Regions from separate parts of the Aeromonas bivalvium genome, predicted to be linked through region 1. Evidence: predicted binding sites of a transcription regulator. Region 1 holds the regulator's gene; each other region holds the start of a gene.
What was found. The regulator sigma-54, encoded in region 1, starts transcription at its own class of promoters, with help from an activator protein. The targets are predictions, from matches to a motif close to TGGCACNGTTTTNGCTT.
Positions count from the first base shown of each region.

Region 2: a site for sigma-54 is predicted at 1,011-1,027, ahead of ACEUCR_RS06835 (CmpA/NrtA family ABC transporter substrate-binding protein). Genes of this name have one in related genera too.
Region 3: a site for sigma-54 is predicted at 1,068-1,084, ahead of ACEUCR_RS11665 (flagellar basal body rod protein FlgF). Genes of this name have one in related genera too.
Region 4: a site for sigma-54 is predicted at 1,186-1,202, ahead of flhA (flagellar biosynthesis protein FlhA). Genes of this name have one in related genera too.

Region 1 is NZ_JBGXBV010000005.1:316,605-318,805, reverse strand. It holds gene lptB (LPS export ABC transporter ATP-binding protein) at 1-492, shown strand, start outside; gene ACEUCR_RS14215 (RNA polymerase factor sigma-54) at 557-1,996, shown strand; gene hpf (ribosome hibernation promoting factor) at 2,018-2,201, shown strand, end outside.
Region 2 is NZ_JBGXBV010000001.1:1,497,954-1,500,154, reverse strand. It holds gene cobA (uroporphyrinogen-III C-methyltransferase) at 1-109, shown strand, start outside; gene ACEUCR_RS06840 (ANTAR domain-containing response regulator) at 318-899, shown strand; gene ACEUCR_RS06835 (CmpA/NrtA family ABC transporter substrate-binding protein) at 1,231-2,201, shown strand, end outside.
Region 3 is NZ_JBGXBV010000004.1:134,234-136,434, reverse strand. It holds gene flgG (flagellar basal-body rod protein FlgG) at 1-270, opposite strand, end outside; gene ACEUCR_RS11665 (flagellar basal body rod protein FlgF) at 284-1,030, opposite strand; gene flgE (flagellar hook protein FlgE) at 1,167-2,201, opposite strand, start outside.
Region 4 is NZ_JBGXBV010000004.1:30,443-32,643, forward strand. It holds gene flhB (flagellar biosynthesis protein FlhB) at 1-1,001, shown strand, start outside; gene flhA (flagellar biosynthesis protein FlhA) at 1,241-2,201, shown strand, end outside.

The DNA of each region.
Region 1 (2,201 bases):
GGCATCGGCTATCTGCCTCAGGAGGCCTCCATCTTCCGCCGCCTCTCCGTCTATGACAACCTGATGGGGGTCATGCAGACCCGCAAGGAGTTGAGTCGCGAAGAGCGGGAAGACAAGGTGGAGCAGTTGCTGGAAGAGTTCAGCATCACCCACATCCGGGACAACCTGGGTCAGAGCCTGTCCGGTGGCGAGCGCCGCCGGGTCGAGATCGCCCGCGCCCTGGCGGCCGAGCCCCGTTTCATCCTGCTGGACGAGCCGTTTGCCGGGGTCGATCCCATCTCTGTCATCGACATCAAGAAGATCATCCAGCATCTCAAGGATCGAGGGCTGGGCGTGCTCATCACGGACCACAACGTGCGCGAGACGCTGGATGTGTGCGAGAAGGCCTATATCGTCAGTCACGGCAAGATGATAGCGGAAGGCACCCCCGCCGAGATCCTGGCCGACGAACAGGTCAAGCGTGTCTATTTGGGCGATCAATTCAGTCTATAGTAAGGGGAAATCGCCCTTCGTTTCCTGATGATCGCCTCGCTGAAATAAGGATATCCCGACGTAGATGAAGCCGACACTCCAGTTGCGTCTCGGTCAGCAATTGACCATGACGCCGCAGTTACAACAAGCGATTCGTCTGCTCCAGCTCTCTTCATTGGAACTTCAGCAGGAGATCCAGCAAGCCCTCGATAGCAACCCCCTGCTCGAGCAAGAAGAGGTCGAGCAGCTGGAGACTCATACCGATATTAAGCAGGACGAGAGCCAGATCGACAGCAGCGAGGCCATGGCCCAGGAGCAGTTGCCGGACGAGCTGCCGGTCGACAGCAGCTGGGATGACGTCTACTCCGCCGGCACCGGCCAGAGTGCCGGCCCCGTCTTCGAGGGGGAAGACAGCGTCTATCAGGGCGAGACCACGGAAAACCTGCAAGATTATCTGCTGTGGCAGATGCGGCTCACCCCGTTCAGCGATCTCGATGCCGCCATTGCCCTGGCCATCATCGATGGCATCGACGAGTCCGGCTACCTGACCAGCACCCTGGAAGACATCCAGCAGGCGGTGAGCAGTGACGACGTCGAGGTGGAGCTCGACGAGATCGAAGCCGTGCTCAAGCGGGTACAGCATTTCGATCCGGTCGGCATCGCGGCCCGCTCTGTACAGGAGTGCCTGCTGATCCAGCTGGGTCAGTTCAGTGCACAGCAACCCTGGCTGGCCCAGGCGCGTGAGGTCGTCCGTGAGCACATGGACTTGCTGGGCAATCGGGACTATCGCACCCTGGCGCGCAAGACGCGGCTCAAGGAGGGGGAGCTCAAGGAGGTCATCGATCTCATCCAGCAGCTCGAACCCAGACCCGGCAACCGGGTGGTACAGAGCGATTCCCAGTACGTAATCCCGGATGTCACCGTGGTCAAGCGCCAGAACCGCTGGGTGGTGGAGCTGAACCCGGATTCGGCGCCCCGCATTCGCGTCAACGAAACCTATGCCGCCATGGCTCGCCAGGCGCGCACCAGCCAGGATACCCAGTTCATTCGCTCCCATCTGCAAGATGCCAAGTGGTTCATCAAGAGTCTGGAGAGCCGCAATGAGACCCTGCTCAAGGTGGCCAGCTGCATCGTCGAGCAGCAGCAGGGGTTCTTTGAATACGGCGAGGAGGCCATGAAGCCCATGGTGCTCAACGACATCGCCGAGGCGGTGGAGATGCATGAATCGACCATCTCCCGGGTCACGACCCAGAAGTACATGCATACCCACCGTGGCATCTTCGAGCTGAAGTTCTTTTTCTCCAGTCACGTCAACACAGAGGGAGGAGGTGAGTGCTCATCGACCGCAATTCGTGCCCTGATCAAGAAGCTGGTGACGGCGGAAAACCCGGCGAAACCGCTAAGTGATAGCAAGATCGCGGATTTGCTGGCCGAACAGGGTATTATGGTGGCTCGACGCACGATCGCCAAATACCGTGAATCCTTGTTGATACCACCGTCCAATCAGCGCAAACGCCTGGTTTAGGCAACACAGAAGGAAGACGTTATGCAAATTAACTTGACCGGACACCACGTAGAGATCACCGAAGCGCTGCGTGATTATGTGAATAACAAGTTTGCCAAACTCGAGCGTCACTTTGACCACATCAACAATGTTCATGTGGTGTTGAGCGTAGAAAAACTGAACCAGATTGCCGAAGCCAAGCTACACGTCAGCGGGGGCGAAGTGT
Region 2 (2,201 bases), on a different contig from region 1:
GCTGGCCCTGGAGGGGGAGACCCCGGTGCTGATCATCCTGGGTCAGGTGGTGGCGCTGCGCGATGAGCTCAAGGGTCTGCTCGGCGCCCTGGCGAGCCGGGTCGCCTGATGGCTGCCCGGGCTCGACGATGGCAGGGAGAGGGGGCAGCCTGGGCTGCCCCCTCTTGCGTTGAGCCAGGGCCTGGAGACGGAGAGGGAGTCCGGGTCTACCCCTTCTACCTAGAGATGGATAAATAGGGGGTAGATTCAAACACTTGGCCTCCAAGTTGCGTCGGTTCCATCCTGTTCGACGGAATGAACTGATGAGAGGAAAGGGCATGTCACATCCAGTCGGTGGCCAGGAAGGCCGCCACTCCATCTTGCTGATCCATGCCGATGACAGGGTGCAGGCCAACCGGCTGGGGGCCCTGGTCAGCCATTATGGCCACAGCCCCCGCATCCTGGACGAGGCCGGTCTGCTGGCGGGCAGGCTGCAGGGGGAGGGGCTTCTGATCAGCTGCCGCCGCTTCAGCGCCGAGATCCGGCTGGCCATGGCCCAGGGGTTGCATCTGCCGCGGGTGCTGTTCTGCGATCGGCTGACGGTGCAGCAGCAGGCGGATCTGCTGACCCAGGGCGCCCTCATGGTGCCCCACGGCTGCGGCGAGCGGGAACCGGTCGAGCAGTGGTTGCGACTGGCCCGGGCCCAGCTGGCCATGGTGCAGCAGCAACAGCAGGCCCAGGATGCCCTGCGACTCAAGCTGGAGGAGCGGCGCCTGATAGAGCAGGCCAAGGGGCGTCTGATGCGCCACCAGGGGCTGGATGAGGAGGCCGCCTACCAGGCGATGCGCAGCGCGGCCATGGCCCAGAATCACAGTCTGGCCGAGCTGGCCCGCCGTCTGTTGCAGGCCCTGCCCGGCTAGGGGCCGGATCATCAGGTGTTGGGTGGCCATTTTGGTGCAGTTGCGCCGCGCTGGCGCAGCCGGTGGGGGAGATGGGCGAGGGCATAGGCGTTGCCAGGGGATTTGCCAACCTGGCACGCATCCTGAATAACGTACAGAGAAGAGCAATAACAGGCAGGCGCCGCCACCGCGGCAAGCCGCCGGGCCCCCAGGGGCCGACCACCATCAACATTGGGCAATGTGGCCCCATCGACCAGACGGTCGATGGGGCTTTTTTTTTTGGCTACACGGCGAAGGCGGGGCGCAACGGCGCGCTTCCTCCCGATCCGGACAAGGATGTAACGAGGTGAACATGACGCCGAAGATGATATGGAAAGGGGCGCTGCTGGCCATGCTGGCCATGCCGGCCCTGGCGGCCACGGAGCTGGGCGCTGGCCCCATAGGGGCGCCGGAGAAAGAAGAGCTCAGGCTCGGCTTCATCAAGCTGACCGACATGGCTCCCCTAGCGGTGGCCTATGAGCAGGGCTATTTCGAGGATGAGGGGCTCTACGTCACCCTGGAGGCCCAGGCCAACTGGAAGGTGCTGCTGGACAGGGTGATCGACGGCGAGCTGGACGGCGCCCAGATGCTGGCGGGCCAGCCCCTGGGGGCCCATGTCGGCATCGGCACCCGGGCCGAGCTGGTGACCGCTTTTTCCATGGATCTCAATGGCAACGGCATCACGGTCGCCAACGCTGTGTGGCAGGCCATGCTGCCGCACCTGCCGAAACAGGCCGACGGCCAGGTGGCGCGTCCCGTCTCCGCCAGCAGCCTCAAGCCGGTGCTGGCTCAGTATCGCCAGGGGGGCAAGCCCTTCAACTTCGCCATGGTCTTTCCCGTCTCGACCCACAACTACGAGCTGCGCTACTGGCTGGCCGCCGGTGGCATACACCCTGGCTACTATGCCCCCCTCAAGGGGGATGACTCGGGTCAGCGCGAGGGGGAGGTGATGCTGTCGGTCACGCCGCCACCCCAGATGCCCGCCACCCTGGAGGCGGGCACCATCATGGGCTACAGCGTGGGGGAGCCCTGGAACCAGCAGGCGATCGCCAAGGGGATAGGGGTGCCCGTCATCACGGACTACGAGATCTGGCGCAACAACCCGGAGAAGGTGTTCGGGGTCAGCAGAGGGTGGGCCGAGCGCCATCCCAACACCCATGCCCGCCTGGTCAAGGCCCTGATCCGCGCCGCCCACTGGCTCGACGCCAACGACAATGGCAACCGGCTGGCGGCCGCCAGGCTGCTGGCCCGTCCCGACTATGTGGGGGCCGACGAGCAGGTGAT
Region 3 (2,201 bases), on a different contig from region 1:
CTCCGTGGTCTGCACATTGCCCTGGCTGAAGCTCTTCTGGGTGGCGACCACCTTGGCCCCCGCCCCCAGCATCAGGCCGGAGGGCAGCTCGGTATCCGCCGAGGAGCGCCCCCCCGGCTGGTTGATGTTCTGATAGAGCAAGTCTTCGAAGATGGCGCGGGATTTCTTGTAGCCAACCGTGCTGGCGTTGGCGAGGTTGTTCGAGGTGACGGCGATGTTGGTCTGCTGTGCATCCAGCCCCGTCTTGCCTATCCAAAGTGCAGGATTCATGTCTGGCTCCTAATTAGCTGATACGCAGCAGTTGGGTTTGCGCTTCGTCGTTCTCCTGGGCCGTCTTCATCATCTTGACCTGGGTTTCGAACTGACGCTGCAAGCGAATGAGGTTGGTCATCTCGTCGACCACATTGACGTTGCTCCCCTCGAGCGAGCCGGCAATCAGGCCCACCTCGGCGGAAGCGGGTTCCGGCTGACCATCCTTGCGGCGAAACAGGCCATCCTGCCCCTTCTCCACCGCATCGGCGGCCGGGCGCACCAGCTTGATACGCTGAAAGTCCTCCGGCAGGCTGGGAGCGGCCCCCTCGGGGCGACCCGTGATGGTGCCATCCCGGTTGATTTCCAGCTTCTCCAGGGGCAGCGGCAAGACGATGGGCCTGCCGGCCTCGTCCACCACATTGAGGCCAGTACTGGTCTGCAGATTGCCGGTGGCGCTCAGCTCCAGGTTGCCCATGCGGGTGAAGGCCTCGCCCCCCTTGCCGTCCTGCACCGCGATCCACCCCTGCCCGTCTACCGCCACGTCCAGATCCCGGCCCGTGGTCGTCAACATACCGTGTTGCAGGTTCTGACCGGGGCGCTCCGTCATGGCGAAGACCCGGGTCGGCAGCCCTTCGCCGAACGCCTGCATGGCGCGTGCCTGCTCGAAGTCGGACTTGAAGCCGGTGGTGTTGGCGTTGGCCAGGTTGTTGCCACGCACAGCCAGGCTGTTCATGTTCTCCTTGGCACCGGACATGGCGATATAAAGCAGGTGATCCATGGGATCCTCCGTCAAACAGATGACTCTGACAGGAAGAAAGCAATTAAGGTGCCAACAGCGTGAGCATGTTTTTAACCTATTGATATATAAAGAAAGGGCGCCAAAGCGCCCCTTGTTGAACCCATGTCGCCGCCCGTCAGCGGATCTGCAGTATGGTCTGCTGCAGCGAGCTGTTGATTTCCAGGGAACGGGAGTTCGCCTGGAAGTTGCGCTGGGCTGTGATGAGATCCACCAGCTCAGAGGTCAAATCCACGTTGGACTGCTCCAGGGCCGAGGACTTGACGGAACCGAAAGTGCCCGAGTTCGGGGTGCCCGGCAGGCCATCCCCGGAGAGCAGGGACTCGCGCCAGGAGGTATCGCCAATCTGGGTCAGCCCCTGGGGGTTGGCGAACTTGGCCATGGCCACCATGGCCACCTTGACGGTGGTGGCGTTGCTGTAGGTGGCGGAGACGATGCCGTCCGGGGTGATTTCCACCTTGGTCAGCCGGCCCACGGTCGAACCATCCTGGGTCAATTTATTGACTTCAAACGGCGACGAGTACTGGGTCACGGTACCGAACTTGATCTCTATCTCCTGAGTCGGATCGGCACCGTTGTCGATGACGCCGGCCCCCGGGGTACCCAGGGCTACCGTCTTGATGGTGGCCGGGGTGATGGTGTTGACCTTGCCATCGGCATTGAAGGTGATGTTGGCACTCAGGGGCGGCGTGGCCAGGCCCCCCGCCGGGGTGGTCGGGTTGCCACCGGCGATGTCGATGGGAGTATCCCCCTCGTACAGGTACATGCGCCAGGAGGTGGGGCTGGCCGCCTTGGTGGGATCCAGGGGGTCGGCATCCTTGACGAAATACTGGGTGATGGTGTGAGGCTCGCCCAGGGAGTCGTACGCCACCACAGAGGTGGAGGAGGAGTAGGTGGTCGAGTCCTTGGGATTGAAGGTAGCCGGGTTCACCACCTGGGGCGTGGCGGTGGAGGGCAGGTTGAAGCTGGCCTCCACCAGGGTGGTCTGCTTGGGCTCGCCGGCCCGATCCGGGATCTGGATGGGTTTGGTGGCGTTGAGGCTCACCGCCTTGGGGGTGCCGTCGGCGTTGATCTCGTACCCCTGCAGATAGCTGCCGGAATTGTTGACCATGTAGCTGTTTTCGTTGAGCTTGAAGGCACCGGCCCGGGTGTA
Region 4 (2,201 bases), on a different contig from region 1:
GGCTGCTGATGGTCAAGGAGTCCCTGGCCACCGCCATGCTCAAGGTGATGACCATGGGCTTTACCCTGGAGCGGGAGCAGGCGTTCGACCCCAGCGCCATGTGGACCATGGTGCCGACCCTGGTCGGCGAGGTGGTGTTTCCCCTCGGTCTGCTGTTCGCCCTGGTGGCCCTGGCGGCCTTCATCGGCAATACCCTGCTCGGGGGCCTCAACTTCTCCAGTCAGGCCATGATGCCCAAGTGGAGCAAGCTCAGCCCCCTCGCCGGTCTCAAGCGGATGTTCGGGGTGCAGTCCCTGGTGGAGCTGGTCAAGTCCATCGCCAAGGTCCTGTTCATCACCCTGTTTGCCTGGTGGATGTTGTCGAGCCAGTTCGATCACCTGCTCAACCTCTCCCTGGAGGCCTTCCCCGGCGGCATCATAGATGCCCTCGAGCTGTTTCTGTGGATGCTGATCATCCTCTGCTGCGCCCTGCTGCCCATCGTCGCCATCGATGTCCCCTTCCAGAGCTGGAACCATGCCCGCCAGCTCAAGATGACCAAGCAGGAGGTCAAGGACGAGTACAAGGACTCCGAGGGCAAGCCCGAGGTGAAGGGGCGCATCCGGCGCCTGCAGATGGAGATGGCGGCGCGCCGCATGATGGGAGACGTGCCCAAGGCCGATGTCATCATCACCAACCCGACCCACTATTCGGTGGCCCTGCAATACGATCAGGGCAAGCCCGGGGCGGCGCCCAAGGTGCTGGCCAAGGGGGTGGACGAGGTCGCGCTCAAGATCCGCGAGATAGGCCGGGAGTACGAGATCCCCATACTGCCGTCCCCGGCGCTGACCCGCGCCATCTACCACAGCGCCGAGATTGGCCAGGAGATCCCCGAGGGGCTGTTTGCCGCCGTGGCCCAGGTGCTGGCCTATGTCTATCAGCTCAAGAAGTTCCGCCGTGGCCGGGGCCGTCGCCCGCAGCCCCTGGGCAAGGACCTGCCCATTCCTCCGGAATACCGCAAGTAACGCCAGGGCCGCAGCCCGCAGCCTCTTGGCAAGGACCTGCTCATTTCGCCGGCATACCGCAAGTCACGCCGGGGCCGCTGCCCGCAGCCTCTTGGCATCCCCCGCAAGCGCCCCATCAGGCCGCAGCTGACAAACTTCTGACACAGTCAAAATAAAAGCATTATAAATCAGCAAATTGCTTTATTGGCTCGATGTTTGCTTTAATCCCTCTCATCTGGGATCAAGAACTGAGAATCGACATGACAGTGCGGGCATCATTGGGCCGATTGAAAGCGTACCGCGGGATAGTGGGCAAGGGGCTCGGCACACCGCTGCTGGTGTTGGCCTCCCTCGGCATGGTGGTGCTGCCCATCCCGCCCCTGATGCTCGATACCCTCTTCTCCTTCAATATCGCCCTCTCCATCGTGGTGCTGCTGGTGGCCGTCTATACCCGCCGCCCCCTGGAATTCGCCGCCTTCCCGACCGTGCTGCTGATTGCGACCCTGTTGCGTCTGGCCCTCAACGTCGCCTCGACCCGGGTGGTGCTGCTGGAAGGCCACAACGGCGGCGACGCCGCCGGCCATGTGATCGAGGCGTTCGGCAACGTGGTGATCGGTGGCAACTATGCGGTGGGCATCATCGTCTTCCTCATCCTGGTCATCATCAACTTCGTGGTGGTCACCAAGGGGGCCGGGCGGATTTCTGAAGTCAGCGCCCGCTTCACCCTGGACGCCATGCCCGGCAAGCAGATGGCCATCGATGCGGACCTGAACGCCGGCCTCATCAACCAGGAGGAGGCGCGCAAGCGCCGCGCCGATGTGACCCAGGAGGCGGACTTCTACGGCTCCATGGACGGTGCCTCCAAGTTCGTCAAGGGGGATGCCATCGCCGGCATCATGATCCTCTTCATCAACATCATCGGCGGCTTCATCATCGGCATGATGCAGCACCAGCTCAGCTTCGGCGAGGCGGCAGAGGTCTATACCCTGCTCGCCATCGGTGACGGCCTGGTGGCCCAGATCCCCTCCCTGCTGCTCTCCATCGCCGCCGCCATCATAGTGACCCGCCAGAACACGGATCAGGACATGGGCACCGCCATGCTGGGCCAGCTGTTCGACAATCCCAAGGCCCTGGTCATCTCCGCCAGCATCCTGCTGATGATGGGGCTGGTGCCCGGCATGCCGCACCTGGCCTTCCTGAGCCTGGGCGGTGTGGCCGCGG